DNA from 4 places in the Alteromonas sp. 5NS40-0096 genome. Region 2 is predicted to be linked to each of the others. Evidence: predicted binding sites of a transcription regulator. Region 2 holds the regulator's gene; each other region holds the start of a gene.
What was found. The regulator sigma-54, encoded in region 2, starts transcription at its own class of promoters, with help from an activator protein. The targets are predictions, from matches to a motif close to GTTGGCACGNNNNTNGNNT.
Positions count from the first base shown of each region.

Region 1: a site for sigma-54 is predicted at 3,513-3,531, ahead of glnA (glutamate--ammonia ligase). Genes of this name have one in related genera too.
Region 3: a site for sigma-54 is predicted at 5,387-5,405, ahead of nirB (nitrite reductase large subunit NirB). Genes of this name have one in related genera too.
Region 4: a site for sigma-54 is predicted at 3,799-3,817, ahead of glnK (P-II family nitrogen regulator). Genes of this name have one in related genera too.

Region 1 covers NZ_BAAJLQ010000003.1:228,591-236,534, reverse strand. Annotated here, with positions in the region: gene AC27G9_RS10965 (MalY/PatB family protein) at 1-692, opposite strand, end outside; gene AC27G9_RS10960 (response regulator) at 708-1,088, opposite strand; gene typA (translational GTPase TypA) at 1,272-3,104, opposite strand; gene glnA (glutamate--ammonia ligase) at 3,598-5,007, shown strand; gene AC27G9_RS10945 (DUF4124 domain-containing protein) at 5,088-5,600, shown strand; gene glnL (nitrogen regulation protein NR(II)) at 5,729-6,808, shown strand; gene glnG (nitrogen regulation protein NR(I)) at 6,808-7,944, shown strand, end outside.
Region 2 covers NZ_BAAJLQ010000002.1:274,787-282,730, forward strand. Annotated here, with positions in the region: gene AC27G9_RS07135 (DUF417 family protein) at 1-7, opposite strand, end outside; gene AC27G9_RS07140 (HPr family phosphocarrier protein) at 84-359, opposite strand; gene rapZ (RNase adapter RapZ) at 356-1,201, opposite strand; gene ptsN (PTS IIA-like nitrogen regulatory protein PtsN) at 1,226-1,669, opposite strand; gene hpf (ribosome hibernation promoting factor) at 1,679-1,966, opposite strand; gene AC27G9_RS07160 (RNA polymerase factor sigma-54) at 1,992-3,476, opposite strand; gene lptB (LPS export ABC transporter ATP-binding protein) at 3,583-4,308, opposite strand; gene lptA (lipopolysaccharide transport periplasmic protein LptA) at 4,308-4,871, opposite strand; gene lptC (LPS export ABC transporter periplasmic protein LptC) at 4,840-5,403, opposite strand; gene kdsC (3-deoxy-manno-octulosonate-8-phosphatase KdsC) at 5,400-5,948, opposite strand; gene AC27G9_RS07185 (KpsF/GutQ family sugar-phosphate isomerase) at 5,954-6,925, opposite strand; gene AC27G9_RS07190 (calcium/sodium antiporter) at 6,925-7,881, opposite strand.
Region 3 covers NZ_BAAJLQ010000002.1:149,378-157,321, reverse strand. Annotated here, with positions in the region: gene AC27G9_RS06640 (nitrate reductase) at 1-2,259, opposite strand, end outside; gene nirD (nitrite reductase small subunit NirD) at 2,277-2,633, opposite strand; gene nirB (nitrite reductase large subunit NirB) at 2,645-5,191, opposite strand; gene AC27G9_RS06625 (SulP family inorganic anion transporter) at 5,519-7,084, opposite strand; gene AC27G9_RS06620 (5'-methylthioadenosine/S-adenosylhomocysteine nucleosidase) at 7,214-7,944, opposite strand, start outside.
Region 4 covers NZ_BAAJLQ010000005.1:176,969-184,912, reverse strand. Annotated here, with positions in the region: gene AC27G9_RS15820 (Dyp-type peroxidase) at 1-161, opposite strand, end outside; gene ggt (gamma-glutamyltransferase) at 201-1,886, opposite strand; gene AC27G9_RS15810 (ammonium transporter) at 2,125-3,369, opposite strand; gene glnK (P-II family nitrogen regulator) at 3,402-3,740, opposite strand; gene AC27G9_RS15800 (hypothetical protein) at 4,095-4,862, shown strand; gene AC27G9_RS15795 (DUF808 domain-containing protein) at 5,326-6,234, shown strand; gene AC27G9_RS15790 (hypothetical protein) at 6,476-6,751, shown strand; gene mrcB (penicillin-binding protein 1B) at 6,955-7,944, opposite strand, start outside.

The DNA.
Region 1 (7,944 bases), on a different contig from region 2:
GCCATTAGCGTAATACTGTTGTCGGCTAGCTGCTTATCTCGCCCCGCTGGCAAATGCTTTGCGTCCGGCTCTAGCACAAGGTCGCAATGAATTTCGTCAGAGCACAACAACACATCGTGAGTATTACAGATATCAGCGATACGCGTTAATTCCTGCTGGCTTAGCACCGTACCCACGGGATTCATCGGGTTACAGACGATAAACAACTTACAGTCTGGATCAGCGGCCGCTTGTTCTAATGCTTCGAAATCAATAGTTAGTCTGCCCTCAATTTCCACTGTACCGACTTCCACCTTGGTTAGTCCATTTAGCTGAGGTGCTGCTAAAAGAGGCGGATAATTTGGAGTCTGGACAATTACCTTTTGACCGGGCTGACAAAAACCTTTGCATACCGCGTTGAAACCCGGAACCACTCCCGGTACCCAAACGATCCAATCTGATTGAATTTGCCAATCATGCTGCGTGTCAAGCCATTCCACAATTGCCGTATTCGCAGGTTCATACTGAGCGGGTAGGTAATAACCTAAAATACCGTGGTCTACGCGGGTCTTGATTGCGTCTAAAATCTCCGGCGCACAAGCAAATTCCGTATCGGCCACCCACGTTGGAATGATGTCTTTACCTTTGTATTTTTCGTACTTAAATGCATAGGTATTGGCGCGATCAGGTGTGCTGTCGAATTGGCTTGTCACTACTAAGATTCCTTATTACTGGGCTGATGTTAAACTCACAACTTTACGAACGAGGTTATCGATAGCAACGGGTTTCGCTAAAAATGCGGTAACGTCAAGTTGACGCGCTTTAACCACTGTATCTTTAGTTGCATTGGCCGTCAGAAGTATAAAGGGCACATCATTTTGCAATTCTCGACACGTCGCCAACAGTTCTAGTCCAGAGTATTCCGGCATTACCAGATCACTGATCACTAGGTGAATACTATCGTGCGATTGTTGCTTGAGAAATTCTAACGCTACCTTGCTTCGCGAAAACGCAAACACGGTCGCTCCTAATTTGTCTTCCAAGCCTGCGACAATGATATCTAAGGAAATTGTATCATCATCGATTACTGCAATAGTTAAATCAGTCATATTGATCTCTTTGTATGTCCGAATAGTAGACCGTGAGATCACCCAATTGATTGCTCGAATTGACGTGAGAAAAATAAAATCGTTCGATGCCTAAAGCATAACTATGATTGGTGAAGTTGCAAAGTAGGAAAACAAAAACAGGTGCCGAAGCACCTGTTTTTAATCAGAATAAATGACTATAACTTAGTCTTTTTTCTTGTCTCTTGACGCGCGTTTACGTTCGTTTTCAGTCAGTAATTTCTTACGAATACGAATGCTCTCAGGTGTCACCTCGACAAGTTCATCATCATCGATAAACTCAAGCGCTTGTTCAAGTGACATTACAATTGGCGGTACCAAACTTTGTGCTTCATCAGTTCCTGAAGCACGAACGTTGGTTAACTGCTTACCTTTTAGTGCGTTAACTGTCAGGTCATTGTCACGGCTGTGAATACCAATCACCATTCCTTCGTATACTTCAACACCGTGTCCGATGAATAAACGTCCGCGATCTTGAAGGTTAAACAAGGCGTTAGTCAGTGCTTTACCCGCGGCATTAGCGATAAGTACACCGTTCTTACGTTGGCCGATAATGCCGCCTTTGTGGGCACCATAATGGTCAAACGTGTGATATAGCAAGCCAGAACCAGACGTTAAGGTCATGAATTCTGTTTGGAATCCAATTAAGCCACGACTTGGAATGATGAAGTCCATACGAATACGGCCTTTACCATCAGGAGACATGTCAGTTAACTCACCTTTACGCAAGCCGATTTGCTCCATGATTGAGCCTTGATGCTCTTCTTCACAGTCAATTGTTAGCGTTTCGTAAGGCTCTTGCAATTCGCCGTCTACTTCGCGAATGATAACTTCTGGGCGCGATACGGCCAGCTCGTAACCTTCACGACGCATGTTTTCGATAAGAATGCCTAGGTGCAATTCACCACGACCAGAAACACGGAATTTATCTGGATCATCGGTCTCTTCAACACGAAGGGCCACGTTGTGAACCAACTCAGCATGCAAACGGTCAAGGATATTACGCGATGTTACGTACTTACCTTCTTTACCAGAAAACGGAGACGTGTTGACCTGGAACGTCATTGTTACTGTTGGCTCATCCACCGATAACGGAGGCAAAGCTTCAACCGTATTAATGTCACAGATCGTATCTGAAATCTTTAGTTCACCTAGGCCAGTAATCGCGATGATATCACCAGCATGAGCGGCTTCCACTTCGTGACGCTCTAAGCCCAAATACCCCAGTACTTGGCCAACTTTACCATTGCGAGTGGTACCATCAGCCATGACTATTGTCACTTGTTGATTAGGTTTAACACTGCCTCGAGTCACACGACCAACACCAATAACACCAACATAAGAGTTGTAGTCCAGCTGCGAGATTTGCATTTGGAATGGACCTTCGACATCAGTATCTGGTGCTTCTACTTGCTCAACAATAGTTTCGAACAAAGCGGTCATGTCTTCTGCTTGTTCGCCATCATGTGACGCCCAGCCATTCAATGCTGACGCGTAAACAACTTGGAAGTCCAACTGTTCGTCAGTGGCACCCAAGTTATCGAACAAATCAAAGACCTGATCCATTACCCAATCAGGGCGAGCGCCAGGCTTGTCGATTTTATTAATAACAACGATTGGCTTAAGGCCTTGGGCAAATGCTTTTTGCGTCACAAAACGCGTTTGTGGCATAGGACCTTCTTGTGCATCAACCAACAGTAATACTGAATCAGCCATCGACATAACACGCTCTACTTCACCACCGAAATCGGCGTGTCCTGGAGTATCAACGATATTGATGCGGTAATCGTTCCATTTGATCGCCGTATTCTTAGCTAGGATGGTAATACCGCGTTCTTTCTCAATGTCGTTTGAGTCCATTACGCGTTCTTCAGCTTCGCCACGACTCTCTAGTGTTCCCGACTGCTGTAACAATTTATCAACCAAGGTTGTCTTACCGTGGTCAACGTGCGCAATAATTGCGATGTTCCGTAATTTACTGATATCAGTAGTATTCATGAAGTTTTATGCCTGTAAACATGCGGCTCACTTAGGGGTAAAACCCCAGAGCCTTTATATCGAAAGCGATTTAGAGCTATAAATGTGCGCGGATTGTACAGAAAAATCCTCACTAATGCGCCACTTTTTTTCACTATAGCCGGATAATAAATAGCTGGAGTTGCATTGCACCAAATAAGCCAAACTTCATCATTTTGTAACACAGCTGTCTTGAGAGTGGGTCAAGCTGACTCAAATCAAGGAAAAGCGTGTTATGTCTTTGTAGGTTGAGGCTTCATAAGCTAGTCTTTGAGTACGAAAACTCAGTCAACGCACCAAATAGGTGCACAATTGCACCATGCAGGTGCATAAAAACAGATTTTTGATAATCTTTGTTCGTTTAAAGCCACTGAACTCGGGTGTTGACTAAATGGCATGATTATCGCTTCAAAAAGTACCAATTGTTGGGTTCACCATTTTTGACCCACGTAATGACAACAACCTGGAGGACACGATGTCAGTAGAAAAGGCATTAGAACTAATCAAAGAGAGTGAAGCCAAATTTGTTGATTTGCGTTTTACGGATACTAAGGGTAAAGAGCAGCACGTTTCTATCCCTGTTCACCAAATCGACGAAGACTTCTTTGAAGAAGGTAAAATGTTCGATGGCTCTTCAATCGCTGGTTGGAAAGGCATCAATGAATCTGACATGATCCTAATGCCAGACCCCGCTACCGTCGTTCTAGACCCGTTTGCAGAAGAAACTCAGGTCAACATTCGTTGTGATATCCTTGAACCTTCAACGATGGAAGGTTACGAGCGCGACCCTCGCTCTGTCGCTCGCCGCGCAGAAGAGTACCTTAAGTCTACTGGTATCGGTGACACTTGTTTCTTCGGTCCAGAGCCAGAATTCTTCATGTTTGACGACGTGAAATTCCACACTGACATGGCCGGTTCTTTCTATGCTATTGATTCAGAAGAAGCAAAATGGAACTCAGGTGCAGACTTTGAAGACGGCAACCTTGGCCACCGTCCAGGCGTTAAAGGCGGTTACTTCCCAGTACCTCCGGTAGATTCAGGCCATGATATCCGTACAGCAATGTGTATGGTTATGGAAGAAATGGGCCTAGTTGTTGAAGCGCATCACCACGAAGTGGCGACAGCAGGTCAGAACGAAATCGCTTGCCAATTCAACACTTTGGTTAACAAAGCAGACGAAATTCAAATCTACAAGTATGTTGTACATAACGTTGCACACGCTTATGGCAAGAGTGCGACTTTCATGCCTAAGCCACTTGTAGGCGATAACGGTTCTGGTATGCACTGTCACCAATCTATCTCTAAAGATGGTGTTAACGTGTTCGCAGGCGACAAGTACGCTGGTCTTTCAGAAGAAGCACTTTACTACATCGGTGGTATCATTAAGCACGCTCGCGCAATCAATGCGTTCGCGAACGCTTCAACTAACTCGTACAAGCGTTTGGTTCCTGGTTTTGAAGCACCTGTTATGTTGGCATACTCTGCCCGTAACCGTTCTGCATCTATCCGTATTCCATTCGTTACTAGCGACAAAGCACGTCGTATCGAAGTACGTTTCCCAGACCCAACTGCAAACCCATACCTTGCTTTCACAGCAATGTTGATGGCTGGCCTAGACGGAATCAAGAACAAGATTCACCCTGGCGATGCAATGGATAAAGACTTGTACGACTTACCAGCTGAAGAAGCATTGGAAATCCCTACAGTTGCAAGTTCTTTCGAACAAGCTCTTGAAGCATTAGACAATGACCGTGATTTCCTTACCGCTGGTGGTGTAATGACTGATGACATGATCGATGCTTACATCGACCTTAAGTCTGAAGAAGTCACGACACTTAACATGACAACTCACCCAGTAGAGTTCGACATGTACTACAGCGTGTAATCGCGTTTTAGTTATTACATTCAATACGAAGCCCGCATTTGCGGGCTTTTTTTTCGCTGGGTTTCCCCTACAATGGAAGTATGAAAAAAAGTTTATCGCTTATTGTACTCGCCACCCTAACAACATCGGCAGTCAGCGGGACAATCTACAAGGTTGTACTCGAGGACGGTACTGTTCTGTTTACCGATAAACCAGTGAAAAATAGCCAGCCATTGGCAATCCAATCGACCACGGCAAACTCTATGCCTGCGCTAGCGTCACCTACCAACAACGCAGCCGCCAATACGCCTTCCCAACAATCCTATTCTGTATCCATTAGACAGCCGGCGAATGAAGCTACTATTCGCAATAACAGCGGTGATATCACTATTGCCAGTGCGACAGAAAGCAAAGGCAGTTTTACCTATCAACTCTGGTTCAACGGTGAACCAATTCAAAGCAATAACAGCGGTCTATTTAGCCTCACGGGTATTAACCGTGGTGCCCATCAATATTTTGTTCAACTTAAGGATAATACGGGCAAGACTCTTGCATCATCAGAACAAAGAACGCTTTATTTACATAAAGCATCGGTGCTGATTAACCGTAACTAGCTGCCCAAGCCCGCGTCATACACGCACCATAAGCAAGCAGAGTGAAAAACTAAATAGCACCAAAATGATACTGATTTTTGATTCTCGACTATAATGCACCAAAATAGTGCACAGGAGATTTGCTCGGTATGAGTATTCCCGAGTTAGACAAAGACAATTTATTAGATAACGTCAATACCGCATTGGTTGTCGTAGATGAAAATCTCGATATCGTTTACGCCAATCATGCTGGTCAGGCGCTGTTTGAAACCGGCACTAAGCATTTGTATGGCCACCCGCTTAGCGACTTTTTCACGGCGGGTACAATCAATGAATCCCGTTTAAAAGCGACGCTTCGCCGTGGCGACGACTTTACCGAAAACGAAATAAAACTTTGCTTTAAAGACAATCGTTATGTGCTTGCCGATTTAACCGTAACTAACTATCGGTTACATGACGCTCCCGCCCTGATCTTTGAAGTCAAGAAAATCGACAAACAACGTCGAATATCGAGAGAGAATCAGCAACATGCACAACACTACGCTGCTCGGGAATTAATTCGTGGCCTCGCTCACGAAATCAAGAACCCACTTGGTGGTATTCGCGGCGCGGCGCAGTTACTAGAGAAAGAGCTACCCGGCGCGGACCAACGAGAATTCACCCAGATGATCATCGAGCAATCTGATCGACTGCGCAATCTCGTGGACCGACTTCTCGGCCCCAACTCTCTGCCCCGATTGCAGTGGAGTAACGTGCATCAAGCCCTTGAAAAAGTTCGCAGTTTGATGCGTATCGACTCTGCCAATGCAGTGCAAATTATTCGAGATTACGACCCCAGTATTCCCGATTTGCATATCGACCAAGACATGATTCAGCAAGCTGTGTTGAATATTGTGAGAAACAGTATTCAAGCATTAACTGAGCACAAAGTAGAAATGCCACAAATTAGGTTAGTGACCCGCATTGAACGTCAGATGACGATTCATGGTGTCAGGCACCCTCTCGTGGCCAAAATAATAATAATCGACAATGGACCTGGTATACCGACAGAAATACGCGACACGTTGTTTTATCCGATGGTAAGCAGTAAAGAGAATGGCACAGGACTTGGCCTTTCTATTGCGCAAACGCTTATCAATCATCACAAGGGTAAAATTGACGTAGACAGCTACCCGGGCCATACCGAGTTCACTCTCTATATTCCTATCGACAGAAAGGAGTCACAATGATGAATACCGAAGCAGTCTGGATTGTTGACGATGACAGTTCCATTCGGTGGGTACTCCAAAAAGCCCTTCAAGCCGCAAACATACCTTGTTGTAGTTTCGAAAACCCGCAGGATTTGATCTTACAACTCGAAACCGGTCAACCACCGGAAGTGATCGTCTCAGATATCCGTATGCCACAAATGGATGGAATGACACTCCTAACAGAGGTGCAGCGCATTGCTCCCTACATACCGGTGATTATCATGACAGCGCATTCGGATCTCGACAGTGCCGTCAATGCGTACCAAAGTGGTGCATTTGAATATTTACCTAAACCTTTCGATATTGACGAAGCCGTCACACTCACCCAGCGAGCACTTGCTCACGCTCGAGAGAACAATCGCCAGCTTCAGGCGCCAACCGATGAAAGCGATACCGAAATCATTGGTGAAGCGCCAGCTATGCAAGAAGTTTTTCGCGCTATAGGCCGATTGTCTCGATCGTCAATCAGCGTACTGATCAACGGTCAGTCGGGCACCGGTAAAGAGTTGGTCGCCCACGCTCTTCATACGCACAGCCCCAGAGCGGCTAACCCGTTTATTGCGCTCAATATGGCGGCTATCCCTGCTGATTTGGTCGAGTCTGAATTATTTGGGCATGAGAAAGGCGCTTTCACTGGTGCACAAAATGCACGTCAAGGTCGCTTTGAGCAAGCCAACGGCGGTACACTTTTCTTGGACGAAATTGGCGATATGCCACTAGATGTACAAACCCGATTATTAAGAGTGTTGGCTGACGGTCAATTCTATCGCGTTGGTGGTCATCAGTCTGTGACTGTAGACGTGAGGATTATTGCGGCGACTCATCAGAATTTAGAACAGCGTGTCGCCGAAGGTAAATTCCGCGAAGATTTATTCCACCGCCTCAATGTTATACGCATCCATATACCCTCTCTTGCAGAGCGTCGTGAAGACATTCCGTTGTTGGCGAGACACTTCCTCAGGCAAGCTGCGATTGAGCTGGATGTTGAATCCAAGCTCTTGAGCAAAGAGGCTGAAAAACTCATGATGCAATTGCCTTGGCCGGGTAATGTCAGGCAATTGGAAAACGTGTGTCGATGGCTAACAGTAATGGCTAGTGGCCAAGAAGTGTTACCT
Region 2 (7,944 bases):
GCTTCATTGTAGGTCCTGTTAACTGCTGCTGGCTAACAAGACCCGACTACACCCGTGATAATTTCGTGATACTTTGGAAAATGTTATTCGTCTTCATTGAAACGACCAGCAATCAGCGTCTCAATGGCCGTCATTGCCGCTTGCGCGTCGTTGCCTTCACTTACCACATTGACTTGCTCGCCTTGATGACTTTCAAGCATCATTAAGCCTAATACACTATTGGCGTTCGCTTCTTTATCGCCCTTGTGCAGCGTCACATTTGCATCAAACTGATTAGCTAGCTGAACGAGTTGAGTCGCTGCTCTGGCGTGAAGTCCGAGTTTATTAACGATAGTCAGTTGTTTTTCGACTCGATTCATTGGTCCAGTTCCCTATGTCGAATTTGTACGTCCGGGTGTATCTCTTCAAAAATTTTCGCGAGACTTTGCGCGACGAATACTGACCTGTGTTGACCACCTGTACAACCGATTGCCACCGTCACGTAACTGCGATTGTTTCGCTCGAGGTGAGGTAACCAGGTGGCAATGAGGTTTTGTATTTGCAATATGAATTTAGGAACGATGGGTTGAGACCCGAGAAAATTTTCAACAGGCACATCAAGGCCAGTGAGGTGCTTAAGATCGGGTTCCCAGTGAGGGTTGGGTAAAAAGCGGGCGTCAAACACGTAATCCGCATCTTTGGGGATACCGTGTTTAAAACCGAATGATTCAAATACGAGTACTAAACGAGAACTTTTTTTGCCTAAAATTCTCTCTCTGATGAGCTCAGCCAGTTGATGGATGGAAAAGCCATCAGTGTCGATATACAAATCGGCGCGTTCAGCGATAGGGGCGAGTAACCCGGATTCGGCTTTAATGGCCTGAGACAAGGACTTATTGAGTTTGGTTAAGGGGTGTAATCTGCGTGTTTCGCTGAAGCGTTTAACTAGAATGTCGTCACTGGCATCAATGTAGACGATGGTCATATCCCAAGTGTCAGGCATGTAGTCCAGTATTTCTACAAGGTCTGCGGGATCTTTTGGTAAGTTTCGAACATCAATACTAACGGCGACTTGGTCGTATTCATCCACCACAGTGTGCGTGAGTGTCGGCAAAAGGTTAACAGGAATGTTATCTACGCAATAATAGCCTAAGTCTTCTAATGCGCGTAAGGCTACAGATTTCCCAGAGCCTGAACGTCCACTTATGATAATTAGTTTCACGGCCCCGTCTCCCTGTATGGTGCGTTAGGCTAATGCTTGAAGAATGTCGTCACTCGTTTTGGCGTTTCGAATCGCTTTAACGGTCGATTTGTCGCTTAGTTTACCCGCTACGGTTGCTAATGTCTGCAAATGCCCCTCGGTTTGCTCTTCTGGCACAAGCAGAGCAAAAAAGATATCGACAGGTTGATCATCGATGGCATCAAAATTTATCGCGGGCGTGCTGGTGACAATAATTGCGGTTACCCGCTCCAGGCCTGCTAGTCTGCCATGGGGAAGAGCAATACCATTACCGATTCCCGTGCTTCCCATACGTTCGCGATTTAACAGTGCACTCAATACGGTAGATTGTTCAACAGACGGGTGATTGTTAGCGGCAATTTCGCTAATAATCTCTAGAATTCGTTTTTTACTATTGCACTGGACCGCACATTGCGTGCGATCCAGGCTGACTATGGCTGTGATATCCATCAGATAGGGTTAGTGCCTTTTCAGTTTTTCCTTATGCTTGATCACTTGGCGATCAAGCTTGTCTACCATACTATCGATGGCGGCGTACATGTCTTCATTTTCCGATGAGGCAAACACTTCCGCTCCGCTAAGGTGCATCGTAGCTTCTGCTTTTTGATTAAGTTTTTCGACATTGAGGATAACATGCACGTTAGATATGTGGTCGAAGTGACGTTCTAGCTTGCTGAACTTGGTGTCGACATAGTTACGCAAAGAATCAGTTATTTCAACATGATGACCAGTAAGGTTTATTTGCATATTTCGTCTTCCTTATAGGTGGAGCCTAAATCAGGCTTTTTCGTTGGTTAGACGGGGGAATCGAGAGAGACTCCCGGTATTTTGCTATTGTCCGCCGGGCAACTTTAATTCCTTGGTCGGCCAACAATTGAGCAATCTTACTATCACTTAATGGTTTACTCGGGGTCTCAGCGGCAACCAGTTTCTTGATCAACGCTCGAATCGCGGTTGACGAACATTCTCCACCAGACTCCGTTGCCACGTGGCTCGAGAAGAAATACTTCAACTCGTAGATACCGCGAGGCGTATGCATATATTTTTGGGTCGTAACGCGAGAGATGGTGGATTCATGCATATCGACCATTTCTGCTACATCGTTTAACACCATTGGTTTCATCATTTCTGGACCGTGTTCGAAGAAACCCATTTGCTGTTGGACAATACAATTTGCCACCTTCATCAGCGTATCGTTTCTCGATTCTAGGCTTTTGATAAACCACTTGGCTTCTTGCATATGTGAGCGAATAAATTGTGAATCACTGCTGCTTCGCGCACTTTTACTCATCGCAGCGTACTGCTGATTAATGCTGAGTTTCGGCAAACTATCCGGGTTGAGTTCAACCACCCAACGGCCGTTCTTCTTCGCGACTGATACATCCGGAATGACGTATTCAGGCTCTTTGGTAATTAACGCTGAGCCCGGTCTAGGATTAAGCCCTTGCAAAAGCACCATTGCTTCTCTGAGCTGGTCTTCTTTTAGCTTAGTCTTACGCATCAGTGTTCGGTAATCTTTGCTACCGAGCAAATCCGCGTAATCGGTTAGCAGCATTTTTGCTTCTGCTAGCCAAGGTGTATCAGGGGGAAACTGATTGAGTTGCACCAATAAACATTCCTGCGGCGTCCGAGATCCTGAACCTAAGGGGTCGAATTGTTGAATTCGCTTCAATACACATTCGACTTCATCCTCTTCGATAAGTTCCTCTGTCTCGTCATCGGTATTCACACTTTGCAGAATATCTTCAACGGTTACCGTTAAATACCCTGACTCATCGATTGAGTCGATAATCGCCATTGCGATTACACGGTCGATATCACTAAATGGTGTCAGACCCATCTGCCAAAGCAAGTGAGCTTGGATATCGTCGGTGGTCTCGCCTTGAAATACTTGGTCGTCATCTGATGCTGCCATAGGTGCAGGGGCCGAAGACGCTGAATAATACTCATCCCATGTACTGTCGATAGGAAGTTCGTCGGGTAACCCGTCTTTTTCTAATGCATCAGAGGTTTCAATATTATCTGAACTAGGTGCAGGAGCTTCGGCAGTGGCATCGTTTTCACTGTCTAAGTTACTTTTTTGCGGTTGATCGCCATCGCCAATATCTTCGACTTCTAAGAGTGGATTTGAGTCGAGTGCTTCTTGGATTTCCTGCTGCAAGTCGAGCGTAGAGAGCTGCAAAAGCTTGATCGCTTGTTGCAACTGAGGGGTCATTGTGAGTTGTTGACTAAACTTTAGCTGTAAAGAAGGTTTCATCTACGTCTTAACTTTCTCATTTTCCTGCTTTTTTACCTTAAACAATGAACCGAGTGCAAGTCCGAATTGCGGTTCCTGTTGGCTCATTTGTAACCCGCTATACTAACTATAGCTTGAATTGCTCTCCTAGGTATACATCTCTTACTTTTTGATTGCTTAAAACTTGCTCTGCGGAGCCCTGAGCAATCAATTCCCCATGACTAACAATGTAGGCTTTTTCACAAACATCAAGGGTTTCACGCACATTGTGGTCGGTTATTAGGATGCCAATTCCGCGGTCGCGCAGATGTTGAATTATTTTTTTTATGTCGTTTACCGAAATGGGGTCGACGCCAGCAAAAGGTTCATCTAGCAATATGAACTGTGGGTTGGCCGCCAACGCTCTCGCAATTTCCACTCGACGCCGTTCTCCACCCGACAAACTCATCCCATTGCTGTTGCGAATATGGTTGATGTTAAATTCGTCCAGCAAAGCGTCAGCTTCCTCTTCTTGTTGCTGACGGTTTAAGTCTTTTCGGGTTTGTAAAATCGCCATGACGTTTTCGTGTACCGTCATTTTGCGGAAAATAGACGCTTCTTGAGGTAAATAACCGATACCTTGGCGCGCGCGCTCATGCATAGGTTGGTGTGTCAGTTCGTTGTCATCAATGTGGATGCTACCCTTGTTCAGTGGCACCAAACCAACAATCATGTAAAACGTTGTCGTCTTACCCGCGCCGTTTGGGCCGAGTAGTCCAACGATTTCGCCACTGGATACCGACAAGCTCACATCGCGTACCACTTGCCTAGAACGATAGGATTTTGCCAAATGAGAGGCAGTTAATGTAGCCATTACTTTGGTTGGTCCTCGTCGTTTTTATCTTCGTCTTTAGATTCGACTTGGTCGGTCAGATCTTTGATGGCTTCAGGCCTAAACACAGTAGTGACTCTGCCATTTTGTTGCTCCGACCCTTGTGCCAACATCTGTTCTTTTTCCATGTCATAGGTAATGGTATCACCGCGCACCATACTGGTGTCTTGCTGTAGCTCTGCATTTCCTTTCAGTGAAATTTTGCGTTTGCTCACTTCATAGCGAATTTCATTGGCCTTGGCATTCACCGATTTACCGTCGGTGACTTGCTGGGTATAGCTCGCGGGATTGCCTCGCGCGATGAATACTTCGTTGCCTTCGCCATCAGTGGCAACCACTTCGACCTCATCCGCTTCGATAACTAACGAGCCTTGGGTGATGTAAACATCAGTTTTGAACAGTGATATTTTGTTAATTCCATCAACAAACTGAGACGCTGAGTCGACTTTTATCGGCTTAGTAAAGTCGGTCTCGTCAGCCAGTGCAAAAGTACTAGCGCTGAGGGCCAGTAAACTAGCTGCCAGGTTTATAAGTGGTTTGTACATGATCAATTAACTCGTATTGTCTGGTATGCAAATCGGCATTGAAGCCATTGCTATTTATAACGTATTGCCCGCCGATTATTACCACGGGCTGATCCGACGTCATGGTTTTTTTGTTCAAGTCGATTTCGATAAACTCTGTTTTTATTGTCTGAACAAAATCGTCGTCGCTCATATTGGTTATGACAACATCTGTTTCTAGCTGAATCAAGTTGTTGTCATAAAGTGTCCCTTCCTTTGCTGTCACCTGCCATGGCGATTCATTTTCACCCACGTATACGGTATACATCGGGTTTTGAAACAGCACGAAACCCAATAGGTCGTAGTGTTCCATTGTGGTAGCGAACACCTCATGATTCAACTTACCATCTGTGTCATACATAGTCGTGGTTAAATTGTTTGCCAAGTACGCTGGCCTCAACGCGTCCACTTTAGCGGATTGTTGGTCTGTCGGCGACTCTTCCATAAACGTTGGCAAGTACATTAGCAATGCCAACACAAAAAGCGCGGAAATACTCAGGCCAAGTCTGTTCACACGCTCGCCCCATGTTGTTCTTCCAAGCGGTCAAGCGCTTGAAGAATGGTGTCGGCAACTTCTCTTACTGCACCAAATCCACCACGATGTTGTGTTATCCAGTTAGCCTTGCTGGCAACGATGGGGTGCGCATCGCTGACCGCAATCTTGACCGCACTGTGGTTAAACATGCCAATGTCAGGCATGTCATCACCAATAGAAGCCACTTGCTCTGGGGCTAAGCCCAAAGACTGTATCAACTCAAGGATGGCTTCAGCTTTGTTTTCTTGACCTTGTATGATGTGCTTTACCGTTAATGATTGCATACGCTGCTGAACTATTGCTGAACGCCTGCCAGTGATGACCGCGACTTCAACGCCGCAGTTAATCAGCGCCTTAACACCGTATCCGTCTCGAGTGTGAAATGCTTTGAGCTCTTCGCCATCATTACCGAGATAAATTCTACCGTCTGAGAACACGCCGTCGATGTCACAAACCAATAATTTGAGTGAGGACAATTTGCTATAGAGAGCGGAATCTAACTCGGTGTAGAGTGTTTTTACCATTGTCATTACAACACTCCGGCTTTGAGTAGCATGTGCATGTTGAAGGCGCCTACTGCTCTATTTTCATCGTTTGTGACAAACAAAGCGCTGATTTTGTGACTTTCCATTAAGTTGATCGCTTCTACTGCCAATTCATTCTCTTGAATCGTCTTGCCACCTTTCGTCATCACTTCACTCACGCTGGTTGCGTGAATGTCAGCCTTGTTGTCGAGAATACGCCTGAGATCGCCGTCGGTAAATACACCGACAAGTATGCCATTGTCATCGAGTATGCCTGTCATCCCCAACCCTTTTTTGGATATCTCGAGCAAGGCTTCTGAAACGCTTGCATCGAGATTGACCAAGGGCATATCGTCAGCCGTTAACATGATGTCATTGACTTTCAGAAGTAGTTTGCGTCCCAAACTACCACCAGGATGAGATAATGCGAAATCTTCGGAGGTGAAACCTTTTGCGTCCAGCAGGGCGACAGCCAGTGCATCCCCCATCACTAAAGTCGCGGTAGTGCTTGATGTTGGCGCTAGCCCTAACGAACAAGCTTCTTTATCAACACTGATATCCAGTACAACATCGGCGTGTTGCCCCAATGAACTTGTCGCACTATTGGTCAATGCAATTGTCGGTACGTTCAAGCGCTTAACGACCGGCAATAAATTCAACAGCTCGCCAGTTTCCCCCGAGTTAGATATTGCAATGAGAACATCGTCTTGGCTTAACATGCCCAAGTCACCGTGATTGGCTTCACCGGGATGCATAAAAAATGAGGGGGTGCCTGTACTGGCTAAGGTGGCGGCGATTTTATTCCCGATATGACCTGATTTCCCCATGCCAGACACTACGACCTTACCTTTGCACTCGAACAAGATATTGCATGCGTCTTCGAAGTGATGGTCGATACGCGATTTTAGTGCCTCAATAGCCTGAGATTCGATATCAATCACTCGGATAGCAGACTGCGCGAAAGAAGCGTGATTCATTAATAAAACAACCAGTATTGGTAAGCAAGGAAACCTGCGACGAGAAAAGCGCCTTCAAAGCGGTTAATTCGGCTTGTTCCCCTGACATTAAAACTAAATACAAACATAAGTAACGTAAGTGCCAACATAACAAATATATCACGTTCGTACGCATTACTATCAACTAATCCGGGGGCGAGTAAACCCGGCATACCCAGAACGGCTAACAAATTAAACATATTTGAGCCGATAATATTGCCCAGCGCCAGATCATCTTCGCCTTTCATCACTCCGGCGATACTCGCAGCTAGCTCAGGTAAACTCGTTCCTAACGCGATGATAGTTAGGCCAATCACCAAATCACTTAAGCCAAAGTAATGGGCGATGGATACCGCCGCTTCTACCATGTAGTTGGCGCTCAATGGCAACAGTATTAGGCCAACGACTACCCAGAATACTGCGGATTTTGTTGAAACATCGCTGGGTATCTCGTCGCTTGTTTCCGCCACTAAGGGGTCGTTTTTCTCAACGTTAATGGATAGCCATGCCATGCCAGCGATGGTAACGCCAAACAGTGCTAAAAGTATGATGCCTTCATATTGAGCAAGTTCACCGTCTATGAGGAAAAATATGGCAATAAGGCTAATCAAAATAAGTGCAGGCATCTCCCGCTTTAAGGTGGTGGAAGACACAATCAAAGGTTTAATCAGCGCTGTTAGGCCCAAAACCAAGCCAACATTGGTAATGTTCGAGCCCATCGCATTACCGACCGCGGTATTCATATTACCGTTTAACGAGGCGACAGCTGATACCACTATTTCAGGCGCGCTAGAGCCCATTGCAACTATGGTGAGTCCAATCATCATTGGCGAGATGCCAAAGTTTTTTGCTAATGCTGAGGAACCGTAAACGAATCGGTCTGCGGCCCAGCTTAAAACGGCTAAGCCTATGATAAAGATGGCGACTTGAAATAGCACAATTGAGCGTGTCCTTTTGATCTTGGGCCGATTGTCGCAAAAACTCACGCGTTTTCCTATGGT
Region 3 (7,944 bases), 130 kb from region 2:
GATAAGTGACCAATACTCAAAACACTCCGGAAGTAACCGACTGTCCAGAGGTTGTTTAGTGACCAAGTACCCCTGATTGGTATAACTCACCGGCGTTATGGCGACTGCACCATGCTTGAGTTCTGGCTGTCCTGAAATGCTGTCATGGGCACCAGAAAAGTTTTGCCCCAACGCAATATGACTGCCCCAGGTTTTCGACCAGTGAATAGGCGCGAAAACGGTTTTTCGTCTCAAACCAGATTCAGCCTTCACTGGTAAAACAACGGCATCCCCGCGATTAAAGGCAGTAGTAATCGAAATCAGTGCTTCGTCAACGACTCCCAACTGCTTCATGTCATCAGGATGCATTTGCAGATAAGCTTGATTAGCATGTTGCAATAGTGCTGATGCTAACCCCGTGCGAGTCATGGTATGCCACTGGTCTCGCATTCGACCGCTATTTAATACATAAGGAAAAGCGTCCGATACTTTCTGTGCAGGTAGCTTGGGGATCACTTTAATGAATTGCGCACGGCCTGATGGCGTGAAAAATTTACCGTCTGAGAACAATCGTTTTTGCCCATCGGGGTTTGCCTGGTTCACAGGCCATTGAACGGGTCGTAGCGTGTCGTAATCACGTTGCGTCATCTCACTCAGCCCTGATATATCAAAACCTCGTGTACCCGCATTTTCCTCGCCACTTAGTCGGGCATGCTCTAAAAACACTTCGCGGGGTGAAGAAAAGTCGAAAGCGTCGCCAAACCCCAGTTTTTGAGACACTTCACACATGGCTAACCAATCCGGCTTTGCTTCACCAGAGCACGGTAAAATGCCTCTTTGACGAGAAATTCGACGTTCAGAATTAGTTACTGTCCCGTCTTTTTCTGACCAACCCGCTGCGGGTAACCGGATGTCAGCAAATTTCAACGTATCAGTGTTATCGATACAATCCGACACAACCACGGTATCGCAACGCTTGAGTGCAGCTTCAATGCGCTCGCGATTGGGCATGCTGACAACTGGGTTGGTTGCCATTATCCAAACAAACTTGATTTTCCCATCAGCCATTTGGTCGAATAAGTCGACCGCTTTTAGCCCAGGTTTTTGTGCCATATTGGCAGCATTCCAGAAACGAGCGACACGTTGAATGTCTTCGGGGTTCGCAAAATCCATATGTGCGGCCAATAAATTCGCTAACCCGCCAACCTCTCTTCCCCCCATGGCATTGGGTTGGCCAGTAATCGAAAATGGTCCAGAACCCGGCTTACCTATTTTCCCAGAGGCAAGGTGAACATTGATGATGGCATTACCTTTATCGGTACCTGTATTTGACTGGTTTATCCCCATTGAAAAAAACGTTATCGCTCGTTCAGAACCGCTAAATAACGCATAGAACTCTTTTATTTTATTAACGCTAAGACCACAGTAAGTACTAACTTTCTCTACTGACCATTCTGCCGCGTATTCCAGTGCGGCTTCAAAGCCTTCGGTGTGTGACGCTATGTAACCTATATCCACTTTTCCATTAGCGTGAAGATAGGCTAGCAAACCGTTAAACAGCGCAGCGTCACTACCCGATTTCAGCGATAGGTGAATATCGGCGATAGCACAAGAGGCCGTTTCTCGCGGATCGATAACAACCACATTCATTGACGGATTCGCTTGTTTTGCTCGCTCAATACGTTGATACAAAACCGGGTGTGTCCACGCAGCATTACTTCCAGTTAGGACAATTAAATCGGTGCACTCGAGGTCTTCATAACAGCAGGGAACCAGGTCACCACCAAAAGCGCGTTTATACGCTGCTACGGCCGACGACATACATAGCCTAGAATTGGTATCGATATTAGCGCTGCCAATGAAGCCCTTCATGAGCTTGTTAGCGACATAGTAGTCTTCGGTCAACAACTGCCCTGATACGTAGAACGCGATCGCCTCTGGGCCATGAGTCGCCAAAACATCCTGAATTTTTTGCGCTATGGTGTCGGTGGCTACTGGCCAACTAACTCGATGACCGTTTACTTCAGGGAATAGCAAACGATTTGACGGCGTAATAGTATCGAGTAAATGGCTGCCTTTAACACACAGCTTTCCAAAATTTGCAGGGTGTTCCGGCGACCCATTCAGTCCTACTGCTGTTCGTTGGCTGCCATCGTGTTGTATGTCTATATCTACGCCACACCCCACACCACAGTAAGGGCAAGTGGTTTTTTTCACACAGCTTTGCACGCTGCCTTGCTTCGCTGATTCGTTGCTATCGATGGGGTTTGCCTCATTCATGCATTTATACCCACAGCTCAGCTTAAGACCAAGACTCTGTCGCCATTAATCTCTACATCAAAGGTCGCTACACTCACACTTTCATTTTCGTAGCACTTGCCCGAAATCAATGAAAAGTGCTGTTTATAAAGCGGTGATGCGACTACGACGTCTTCTTCAATCGAACCGATAATCCCACGGTACAAAACGTTGGCTTCGCCAATTGGGTCCCAGTTCGAAATAGCGTAAACTGCTCTGGTTCCCCCCATGGCCACACTGAAAATGGCAACTTCCTGGCCATTAATCAGCGCACAAATACCACTGTTATCGATTAAATCTGCTGTAGAACACACGTCTACCCAATTTTCACTTGCTGCTACCGACACATTCGTCATCACAGTTCTCCTTACAAAACTTCTACTGGAATGAGGGCTTCTTTACTGTGCTTTTCCACTTTTGTGGCTGGTCTCAGCTGACCACGCTCTTCAACAAATTGAATATTGACGTCTTTGCCATCGCTATTGACGAAGCGGCGGAAACGTTTGAGGGATTCGGGGTTTTCGATGGTCGTTTTCCATTCGCACTGATAGGTATCAACCACGTGTTGCATTTGTGCTTCAAGTGAATCGCAAATGCCTAAGGCGTCATCGATCACTACAGATTTGAGGTAATCTAAACCACCTTCCATGTTTTCCATCCATACGGATGTGCGTTGCAATCGGTCTGCCGTTTTGGTGTAGAACATCAACACTCGGTCGATATACTTAACGAGAGTTTCGTCATCTAAGTCAGTTGCAAACAAATCGGCGTGACGAGGCTTCATTCCTCCATTACCGCACACATAGAGGTTCCAACCATTTTCAGTCGCGATCACACCAATGTCTTTGCTTTGGGCCTCGGCACATTCTCGAGTACAGCCTGAAACCGCAAACTTAATTTTGTGTGGTGCACGAAGTCCTTTGTAGCGGTTCTCTAGGTCTATCGCTTGACCGACCGAATCTTGAACGCCATAGCGACACCACGTACTGCCTACACAGGATTTAACAGTACGCAATGCTTTGGCATAGGCGTGACCTGTTTCAAAACCACCTGCAACTAACTTGCCCCAGATGTCCGGTAATTGTTCGACTCGAGCACCAAACAAATCGATGCGCTGACCACCCGTAATTTTTGTGTAGAGCTTGTATTCCTTGGCAATTTCTCCAAGCAATATGAGCTTTTCGGGCGTGATTTCGCCGCCTGGCACACGGGGGACTATGCTGTAGGTACCGTCCTTTTGCATGTTGCCTAAGTAGGTATCATTGGTGTCTTGTAACGGCAAGTGTGACGGTTCGAGAATGTAATCGTTCCACACCGAGGCTAAAATAGACCCCACGGCGGGCTTACAAATGTCACAACCCAATCCTTTACCGTGTTTGGTCAGTAACGTTTCAAAGTCTTTGATACCTTCAACTTTGATAATATGGAATAACGCTTCTCGTGAATGAGGGAAGTGAGAACAAATATCCGTGGACACTTCCACACCACGTTTTTCTAATTCGCCATCGACGACGTTCTTCAATAGCGCCGCACATCCGCCACAACCTGTGCTGGCTTTCGTTTCGGATTTCACATCACCCAAACTGCAGCAACCGCTATCAATAGCCGTCACAATATCGCCTTTGGTGACATTGTGGCACGAACAAATGCTGGCTGAATCTGGCAGCGAATCTGCACCTAGGGATATCGCCTCACCGCTGGACGGCAATATTAACGATTCCGGAGTGTCTGGCAGGGCTATTGAATTCAACGCGTATTGCAGTAAGGTGTCATAGTCTGAGGTATCCCCAACCAGAACGGCACCAATTACATTGGTTTTGCTAGCATCAACCACTAACTTTTTGTAAACACCATCCGGTTGGTTGTGGTAAACATAGGTCAAAGCGCCCGGCGTCTTACCGTGCGCATCGCCAATAGAACCGACTTCAACTCCCATTAGCTTGAGTTTAGTGCTCATATCTGCACCGTTGAAGGTTTCACTACCGCCAGTCAGCGCGGAAGCGACGGTTCTTGCCATCGTGTAACCCGGTGCGACCAAACCAAAAATTCGGTTATCCCACAGTGCACACTCACCGATTGCAAAGATATTCGGGTCAGAGGTTTGGCATTGATTATCGACAACGATGCCGCCTCTTTCGCCAAGGGTTAGCCCCGTCTGTTTAGCGAGGTGATCATTGGGTCGAATACCAGCTGAAAACAGAATCATATCGGTTTCCAACTCAGTGCCATCGGCAAAACACATCTTGTAGCGACAAACGTCTCCTGCCACTATCTCTTGCGTCGCTTTTTGGGTGTGAACCGTCACACCTAAATCGGTGATTTTCGTTTTGAGTACTTCCCCGCCTTCTACATCGAGTTGCACGCCCATTAGTTGCGGCGCGAACTCGACAACATGAGTTTGTAGGCCCGCTTGTTTAAGTGCATTGGCGGCTTCTAAACCAAGTAATCCGCCACCAACCACAACACCTACCTTACTTTGCTGGGCAGACGCCGAAATCGCTTCCAAGTCTTCAATCGTCCGATATACCAAGCAGTGCTCTTGGCTGTTACCCGGAATAGGTGGCACAAAGGGGTAAGATCCTGTCGCCATGACAAGGGTATCGTATTGGTAGGTTTCACCTGCTTCGGTGGTGACAGACTGCTGCTCGCGGTCAATTTCCGTCACCATCGCATTGAGCACATAGTTAATGCCCCAGTCTTGATAGGTTTTCTCATCGGTGAGAGCCAAGTCATCGGCGGTTTTACCAGTGAAAAACTCCGAAAGGTGTACTCTGTCGTAAGCCAGCCTTGGCTCTCCAGACAGTACCGTGATATCGGCATGGACATTTTGCTGCACAAGTTGCTCCACAAAATGGTGTCCCACCATGCCGTTACCAATCACGAGAACCCGCTTTGAACTGATAGATTGATTCATGTAAAAACCCTTTACCGATGCAAAAAAAAACCCACGACTAACTGATGTTAGTCGTGGGCTTCGTTGCCTTTGCTGCCAAGTGGCAGCGATAAATGTTGTGATTTACGCTACATGCATAAACCGATAATTAATTGTGTCCGACGCAGTATCACCACGGAGGACGGCATCGCCGAGCCAGACACGTGTATTCTACTCTTTCAAGTTAAGTGCCAGTCTGAATTATATTAAAAACCCTAATAATTTCAGCACTCTAATGTAAAACCTTATGTATATAACAACCAACTAATGCACCAATAGGGAGCAATTGCTTCCTATTGGTGACTGTTTTTACGCCAGTTTATCCGTAGCTACTCGGTAGCGAGGGTCTTCGTTGACATTGATTTCAACAAACTTGCCCGCTTTGTTTAGCAACCCTCGACACTCCGCACTGATATGGCGAATATGGAGTTTCTTGCCTTGTTGCTCGTATTTCGCAGCAAGACCGTCAAGTGCATCTATACCAGACGAATCCCAGATACGAGACTCATCAAAATCGATTACCACATCTTCTGGGTCATTGTTCACGTCAAACAAATCGCGGAAGTGAGATACAGAACCAAAGAACAATGGTCCTTCGAGCTTATACACTTTCCAACCGTCATCATCGATGTGAGTCGACGCGGCAATATGACGAGCGTGCTTCCAAGCGAAAACAAGCGCTGACACTATCACACCAACAACAACTGCAATTGCTAGATCGGCAATCACGGTCACCGCAGTCACTAGAAACAGGACAAACGCATCCTCTTTGTTCACACCACGAATAATTCTAAATGATGCCCATTCAAAGGTGCCAATTACCACAACAAACATAACGCCAACGAGAGCCGCCAAAGGAATCATCTCGATAAGTGGTGCAGCAAAAAGAATAAAACCGAGTAATACCAGTGCAGCAGTAATACCTGACAATCGACCTCGACCGCCTGAATTAATGTTAATCATGCTTTGACCAATCATGGCACAACCACCCATGCCGCCAAAGAAGCCATTCACCGTATTCGCAACACCTTGGCCAACACACTCTTTGTTACCGCGACCACGAGTATCAGTCATTTCATCAATTAGTGTTAACGTCAATAAGGACTCAATTAAGCCGACCAAACACAAGATGACCGAGGTCGGCAAAATTATCATCAAGGTGTCCCAGTTAAATGGCACTGTAGGAATAGCAAACGTAGGTAATTCACCCGCTAGTGTGGCGCTTTCTCGTTGATCAGCAGGTAACATATCGCGTACGAAATCGATGACGGTACGCGCTTCTAAATCGATGCCGTGAACGATAGCGGTAACGGTAACGATTGCCACCAGCGATGCTGGCACCGCTGTCGTCAATTTAGGCAGTAAATAAATGATTGCCATGGTCAACGCAACTAGACCCAACATGATGTAGAGCATCGAACCTTCCATCCAAGTGTGGACGCCAAGCTCATTGACCATTTTAAACTGACCAAGCTGTGCAAGGAATATCACTATAGCCAAACCATTGACGAATCCAAGCATAACCGGGTATGGCACGAGCCTTATAAATTTACCAAGGCGGAATATCCCGGCCAGTATTTGTAAAATACCAGCGAGTATCACGGCGGCGAACAAATACTGCACGCCATGAGTCGCAACTAGAGCAACCATCACTACAGCCATGGCGCCGGTTGCACCACTGATCATGCCCGGACGGCCACCAATTGCGGAAGTAATCAAGCCCATCATGAAGGCAGCATATAACCCGATCATTGGCTCCACACCCGCAACAAAGGCGAATGCTACAGCCTCGGGAACGAGTGCTAATGCAACTGTAATCCCTGACAACACGTCGTTCTTAACGTTGCTGTCCTGGCGAGTAAAAATGTCAAACATAGGTGTCTCGCGAAGCGTGTCTAAAAATTGGTCGGCGATTCTACCACTAAAAGTAGGGAAAAGCTTTTAACAGTTTGTTAAACACAATTCATGTGAACCATCGAGGTAAGAATTCACTGATTATGAGCATTACTCGCCAAACGTCCCGATATAGGCCACTACCACATTCTTGACATACACTTGGCAATCAACGGCTGTTGAAGGGTCATAATGGCCGCCATTGGTGATGTTGTTTGACAGCACTCGAATACCTAAAAACGGTACATCATAAGCGTGAGCAATCTGAGCAGCCGCGGCGGTTTCCATTTCCTCAACGCTAGTACCAAAATGTTGATGTAGCCAAGCAATACGGTCTAATTCATTGTTCCAAAAGTTGCCACTACCAATGGTCCCCTCCACTACAACACCGCGTTTGTACTTGGATGAGACTGACCTCGCTATGCGAATCAATTGACTGTTACCTAAGTAGTATCGAATCTTTTCGGCGTCTGCAGCACTGTCTCCTTCACCGGCACTGCCTTCAGACGCCATGATATCCATAGGCAGCCATTGCATGGGGTCTGAACCTTCGCCCTTTAACAACCGAGCAGTTTTAAAGTTATTGGCATTGACTGAACGTTTTCCCAATACGATGTCGCCAACATTTAACGTCGGGTCGTGACCACCTGATGTGCCTTGATTAATGATCGCAATCGGCCGGTAACGTTCAATGCCTATCGCGGTGGCCGCCGCCGTGTTTTCCAAGCCCTTGCCAGTTTGCGCCACAACAACTGGGTAGCCATTTAACGAACCAAGGTAAAATGTCGCGTTCCCCGAATGCTCAACTTTCACATCCTGTAACAGGCTGGCGAAATATTCTG
Region 4 (7,944 bases), on a different contig from region 2:
ACCATAGCCTCGTAATGCTCATTGTCGTAGTGCTCAAAGATATCTAGGATTCGCGCGAGTTTTGCGCGCACCGCCTCGCAGTCGTCATCGACAACATTTAGCATTAAGTATTGCGCATGTAGATTAGGTTCTGCACACACACCTTTTTGAGGCTGAGACATCGTTTATTATTGTCCTTTTACTCGGCCGATGTAATCTCGTCAGTATCCTGCTGCCTGGCCGTCTTTGCGACTTTCAGATGCACCAAAATACACATTCCGTTTACTATCATAACTGATTGCTTGATACCCACCAAATGAACCAACGTTATCTTGGAGTTTATGACCTCTTTCAATTAGTTCGCGCTTCGTCGACTGAGCGACTCCCGACTCTAGACTAACAAAGCCGCCATCCAACATCATTGCGCCCGTTGGGCTGCTCGAGCCCGAGTGCAAAATACGCGGAGCATCGCCGGCCTCTTGCAAGTTCATACCGAAATCAATCATATTCACAATAATTTGTGCATGCATTTGTGGTTGGGTTCCCCCCCCCATTACGCCAAAGCTTAACCATGGCTTACCATTGCGCGTCACAAATGCTGGAATGATGGTATGAAATGGCCGCTTACCCGGCTTATATTCGTTGGCGTGGCCTTCTTCTAACGTAAAAAGTTCACCCCGATTCTGTAATATAAAGCCGAGTCCCGGCGGTGTCATTCCCGATCCCATCCCACGGAAGTTACTTTGAATCAGTGACACCATGTTGCCATCACTGTCTGCAACCGTCATATAGATGGTATCACCGTGATTAATGCCAGCATCAACGCGTTTTGCGGCTTTTTTAGGGTCAATGAGTTTTTGTCTTTCTCTTGCGTATTCCTTGGAAATCAACCAATCCACTGGCACGTCACTAAACGCCATATCCGCATAAAATTTAGCGCGGTCGGCAAACGCCAGTTTTTTCGCTTCAACGAAGGTATGAATGTAATCAGCGGAGCCAAAGCCCATGCCTTCGATATCATATCCCTCTAATATATTGAGAATTTGCAATGCGGCAATGCCTTGACCATTGGGTGGTAATTCCCATACATCGTAACCGCGATAATTGGCTGATACTGGCACCACCCACTCAGATGTGTGCGAGGCCAAATCTTCGTATGACAAAAAACCGCCTTGCTCTTTGATATAAGCATCTATGGTTCGCGCAATATCACCTTTGTAGAATGCATCTCTTCCACCCGTTGCGATTTTCTCGTATGTCGCCGCCAATGCAGGATTGGTAAAGATGTCACCTTTTCTTGGTACTTTACCATCGGGCAGGTAAATATCGGCAAAGCCGTCGTAGTGCCCAATTCGGTCTGTATTCATCTGCCAGTAATAGGCAATCAACTCACTGACGGGGAAGCCTCGCTTTGCATACTCAATTGCTGGTGTCAGCACGGTTGTCATTGGCAATTTGCCAAAACGTTCATGCAGCATAAACCAGCCATCGACGGCACCGGGAACTGAAACAGGCAATGGCCCAAACGAAGGAATTTTTGTCATCCCCTGGGCGGCGAATTCTGATTTTTCGAGGGATTTGGGTGAGCGGCCCGATGCGTTTAAGCCAACCAAGCTTTGATTTTCTGCATCCCAGACAATGGCATACAAATCACCTCCAATACCGCATCCAGTTGGCTCTACTAACCCCAGCATCGCATTTGCAGCAATCGCGGCATCAACGGCACTGCCGCCGCGTTTTAAGATATCAAGCGCCACTTGTGTCGCCAATGGCTGGCTCGTTGCTGCCATCCCCTGTTGGGCAATAACTTCCGAACGGGTCGCAAATGTATGGCCGGTTATCCTATCGGCGGCAAAAACCGAGATACAAGTGGATAAACCCAAAAACAAACTGGCTAGCTTTTTCATGATGGCTCTCTTCGTTTTTCTTGTTGTGGCCACTTTCCCGCGCAAACGGGGCAAAAGATTTACGCACAAAAACCTAAGGATATTGAAAAAGTATAGATGACAACGCGTTGATACAAAAGCGATTTAAGATGGCCACCAGGGCTTTTGTTTCAGGCAGAAAAAAGCCCCGCAAAAGCGAGGCTAATCGTGGTGAGTCAGGCTTATTATTATTATTTTGTTTGCCTAATCATGAATCCGATTATTTACGGCCGCTTGTAAAGTCAGGGTAAGCTTCTAAGCCACACTCACTCAAGTCAACGCCGTCAAACTCTTCTTCTTCGCTTACACGAACACCCATGATAGCTTTCAGTGCGAACCACACAGCCAAACTAACAACAAATGTCCAACCGAAGATAGTCAATGCACCAATCAACTGACCAGAGATTGAAGAACCATCATTTGTAGCTGGTACAAGTAATAGACCAAGAAGACCTACAGTACCGTGAACAGAGATAGCACCTACTGGATCATCGATTTTTAGCTTGTCTAGAGTAATGATGCTGAATACTACCAAGGCACCGCCAAGCGCACCGAAGAGTGTTGCTTGTAGTGGTGTAGGTGTAGACGGCTCAGCTGTGATTGCTACTAGGCCAGCCAATGCGCCATTTAATGCCATAGTCAGGTCAGCTTTGCCGAACAATACGCGAGCCAATAGCAACGCGGCGATAGTACCACCCGCAGCTGCAGCGTTTGTGTTCATGAATACAACAGCAACGCTGTTTGCACTTTCTACTGTGGCTGTAGCCAATACAGAACCACCGTTGAAACCAAACCAACCCATCCAAAGAATGAATGTACCTAGAGTTGCTAGTGGTAAGTTTGCACCTGGGATGGCGTTAACTTTGCCATCAGCCGTGTACTTGCCTTTACGAGCACCTAGAACTAGTACACCCGCCAATGCTGCTGCAGCACCAGCCATGTGAACGATACCAGAACCAGCAAAATCAGAGAAACCAAGGTCACCTAGCGTATACATACCGAATACCGCTTCGCCGCCCCAAGTCCAACGACCTTCCATTGGGTAGATGAAACCTGTCATGACAACAGCAAAAGCAAGGAATGCCCAAAGCTTCATACGCTCAGCAACTGCACCCGATACGATAGACATTGCTGTTGCAACGAATACCACTTGGAAGAAGAAGTCAGCTGAAGGTGCATACGTTGCAGGCTCTTCTGCACCTGTTGCGCCGTCGCCAGTAATATCTTTTAAGAACCAAGAGAAGTCATCGCCACCGTACATGATGCTATAACCGCAAACCATGTACATGGTACAAGCGATACCAAAAAGCGCGATGTTCTTAGTCAAAATTTCAGTTGTGTTTTTCGCTCGAACTAGACCAGCCTCAAGCATTGCAAAGCCTGCAGCCATCCACATGACAAGCGCACCACAGACTAGGAAATAGAAGGTATCTAATGCATACCCAAGTTCAAATGTGATTTCCATTATTATTTTCTCCGCAAAATTATCAGTCGCGCTTACAACGCGTCGCTGTCAGACTCGCCGGTTCTAATTCGAACGGCATGCTCAAGGTCATAAACAAAAACCTTTCCGTCGCCAATTTTGCCGGTTTTCGCTGCGCCAACGATGGCTTCTACTAAACGCTCTACCTGATCATCCTGAACGGCGATTTCCAATTTCACCTTAGGTAGAAAATCCACTTGATACTCTGCACCACGGTAGAGTTCAGTGTGGCCTTTCTGACGTCCGAAACCTTTCACTTCGGTAACGGTTAGACCGTCGATACCGATTTCTGAAATGGCTTCACGGACATCATCTAGCTTGAAAGGCTTGATGATAGCTGTGACTAGTTTCATGAGTTGCTCCCAGATTTGAATGGATTTATTGCAATTTTGTTTTTATGTATTGTCCTTAACACAAGACCTATGCCACAAATTCAATCTCATAAAAAACAACAACTTACACTCAAAACAAATTATCACGCACTGATTTAGTGCACCACAATTGTGCAAGGGCTAAGCAACGCACCCTATTGGATCGCATCCACTGGCAATATCAAATTTGTCTAATAAATGGGAACTTTTTAAACACAGTCGCGTCTATTTTGCTGCGCAAATTGGTTTGTGAATTTAGGCGTACTTATACTTCAAGTTGAGACAACTAGGGACAGTAAGGGCAATGCAACATATTGAATTATCTGGTGAATATAGATGACAACACAGATAATTGGCGGTTTTTCCGAGCTAATAGAGCTGCCTGCTAGACCCACTCCTTTAGTCAAAAAACGTCAAACATCGCTGATTTTATTGAGCTTGTCGCTATTGGTGCACCTGGCGATTTTTTTCGCGCTGTCACTGGGCAACGACGTCTCTGTATCGAGTGACAAGGTGAACGAACCGATTTCAGCGATCTTAGTATTTCCTACTGTCGTCCCTCAATCCGAGCCAGAGCCCATTGTTGAACAACTCGTCCCTCCAACGGAAGACAGCGACGTGCAAACCCAAGCGATAGATAAAGCCCCTTCGGAACCCGAGGTATTAAACTCACCAGAAAGCCCGCCGGCTCAGCCTGCAGAGGCCATAGCGTCGCCGCCAAGCCCAGAGATACTCACTACGGACTCAGAAAACGCAACGACACAGCTGTCTCAAAAGCAATTGAACTTGTCGACAAAACAAGCCTTACAGCAGTTCATGCAGTCCCATCAAGACCGAGCAATTAACGAAGACGGTGCCCGAGCGGCGCAAGAGCATAGACGTTTAAAAACGTCACCTGATCTACCTGAGCGAGACTTGGTGCAAGAAGAGAGAAAACGCGCGACGCTGCAGCCGACCAAAGTTAATTGTGATTCTGGCGCAGCAAAAACCTTGGCCGTTATCAGTTCATTTACCGGTGGCCGAGTGCAATGCAACAAACGCAATGATGGGTTAGATAAATTTATCAAAAAACATGTCAACAAAGAGAGTGACGTGGACAACTAAGTCTGGGTAGAGCGAGTATTAGCAGCGATAGCCGTGTCCTCGCCCCGTTTACAACAAAGTGAGTGGTCTTTTTGTCACCGCATAAGTGCACCAACGATTTTTATTTGGTCACACCACGTGGTTAGTACTATCAACTCTGCTTGGTCTAAGACATTCTCTCGGTTTGGCACCCAGAAACAGAGTTATCGTATGAATTGCTTTCATTGCTATTGAAAAGTTACGCTACCACGCCCTCCTCGGACACATGCTAACAACGTTAAGGTTATTCTCCCTTTTAGTGTAGCTACTCGTTAGAATACAAACGCCGAGCGACCATTTATCTACACGCACTGGCATGAGCGCAAAAGCCTTGTTTGGCCAACTCGTTCAACCAGTCCATTTACGCATTTTCAAACGATACGCAATACTTGCTTTTTTAACTGTATGCCCGAAGATAGAGAAAAAAAGCTAACAAGGAAATTGCATGGCTTCTGCCAATTTACTCGCTCTTATTGACGATATTGCGACACTGATGGATGACATTGCTGCTATGTCAAAAGTGGCAGCGAAAAAAACAGCCGGGGTACTGGGCGACGATCTCGCCCTGAATGCAAACCAGGTTCAAGGCGTAAAGGCAGACCGAGAGCTTCCCGTTGTTTGGGCCGTTGCAAAAGGGTCATTCCTTAACAAAGTCATCTTGGTACCCAGCGCCTTACTGATCAGCGCATTTTTTCCACCACTAATTACACTTCTATTAATTGCCGGCGGCCTCTTTCTGTGCTTTGAGGGTTCGGAAAAGGTACTCCATCGTTTTATCTCCGGCGATGATCACGAGCGCGAGGAGCGCTTGAGTGCAGCATCCCATCAAGAAGTTGACATGGTCGCTTTTGAAAAAGAAAAAATTAAAGGGGCTATCAGAACTGACTTTATTCTGTCAGCGGAAATCATTGTCATCGCACTGGGAAGTGTTCAAAAAGCAGATATTGTGACGCAACTTGGTGTACTTATCGCGCTGAGTATTGGCGTAACAGTGGGTGTGTATGGACTCGTAGCGGGCCTTGTCAAAATGGATGACGCCGGGCTTTACATGCTGAGAAAGTCTTTTTCTGGTGGTTACAATACTTTTCAAAAATGGTCTGGACGCGCCCTACTCATTGCCGCCCCCGCCCTGATGCGATTACTTGCAATCGTTGGGACAATCGCGATGTTCCTCGTCGGCGGTGGTATTCTTACCCACAATATTGGTCCATTACATCACCTAGCAGAACGTCTAAACCAGATGGCGGCCGACTATTCGTTAGCTTCTGCACTGCTGTTTGATGCGGCATGTGGCTTTGTCGCTGGGGCCTTAGTGTTGGGGATCGTCATGGTAGCCAAAAAGCTAAAACGCTAGCGTGACAAAGTGTTGGTCAATTTCACAAAATCATCTGTGAATTTGACCAACTTTTAGTTTCAACAGATCAGACAAAATCCACTTCTCATTCTCATAAAAATTAAAAAGCATTATAAATCAATAATTTAAAATTTTTTTCTAAATTGGCACAACTATCGCAAATGTTATTGCGACTTAATTGTTAACTGCAAAGCAGAAGTAAACAGAGTGCAGTTTTTTAACCAAATTTTAGGAGAACATCATGCTTTTTAATCGTCGTCTTTTCACTGCACTAGTTTTTGTTGGCGTATCATCAACAGCTGCTGCAGCACAAAATCCCGTTGAGAATGTATTGACTCAGTACATGAATGAATCAATCGCTCAAACACAAGCCCAGCTGTCAGTAGACGCAACACGTAACGTGCTAACTGCTAGCTTGTATTTTGAACCAGAAGCGGTTGAGAAGAGTCTAGTTGCAGACGTCACTGTAACAGACTTACCAGCTCAACAAACTGCTGCCAACACTGACGCTGAGTAACCAGTATGTTAGTGGGCGCAACACCAGTATTAATGCTCGCGATGGGACCTGTGCTTGCTTTCCTAGCCAGTCTCATCGTGTTCAATGGTGTGCGATTCATCGCACATCGCCTCTCCCAACCAAAACCCTTACTCCCGTAGGGCCTTTCCTCAGGTAAATCATGATGATCATTTACCCCATCATCATGATTCTCCTGGGGCTTTTTATCTGCCTAGTAACCTATCCCACCAAGTTCGTTTTTTCTTTTTATCCGCTGGCGGTGGCATACCTTTGCAATCGGAGGGCGCAGGTAAAACGTCTAGCACGGCTGGCACATTCAGAGTATTAGGACACCCAGGCGCCATAATATCTCCGCTACTTCTGTCGAAATTTGCGATCCCCAAGCCTTGTGGAAAGCGTCTAGATAATGATTTTGGCGATTGCAAACGCTGATAATTGACAAAAATAGGTAGCGCGCCGCTAGCCCCCGTCAAGCCAATTGGCTGATTATCGTCGTTACCTACCCAAACCGTAGCCACGTTATTTCTGTCGAACCCGGTAAACCAACTATCTCGATAATCGTCAGTTGTTCCCGTTTTCCCTGCCATATTAATGCCCGGAAATGTTTGGCTGATGCGTTTAGCCGTCCCTTCCACAGTGACTTTATACAGCGCATAGTTCAGTAAATAAGTTGCCGCTTCGTCAACTCGTTGCTCAGAAAAGTCAGCGTACTGCCACAATAACCGGTTATTGGAGGACACAATTGAATTTACAGTATGTAAAGGGGCGTAGCGGCCACTATTTGCGATAGTTTGGTACATTTGATTCATCGAAAATGGACTAAGCGTTACCGCGCCCAGTGTTAACGCGGGCACCTGCTCGATTGGCTCACTAACACCCAGCCGTTGTAGCGTGTTAGTAATGCTGTCTAACCCCACTTCCAAGCCAAGGTTCACGGTAGGCACATTCAAAGAACCTGTTAATGCATCAATAAGTGGCACTTGGCCTCTGAACTTTTTGTCTGCATTGAGCGGCGACCACGGCTGACCTTCTCTTCCTTTGAGGGTGACGGGTTCGTCTTTTAAAGGCGTTGCTAAGTTATACAATCCGGGGCTTTCAAGCGCAGTAAGATAAACCGCGGGCTTGACCAGACTGCCAATTTGACGGCGAGCATCCAAAGCGCGATTAAAGCCCGAGTAGCTGGTATTCACGCT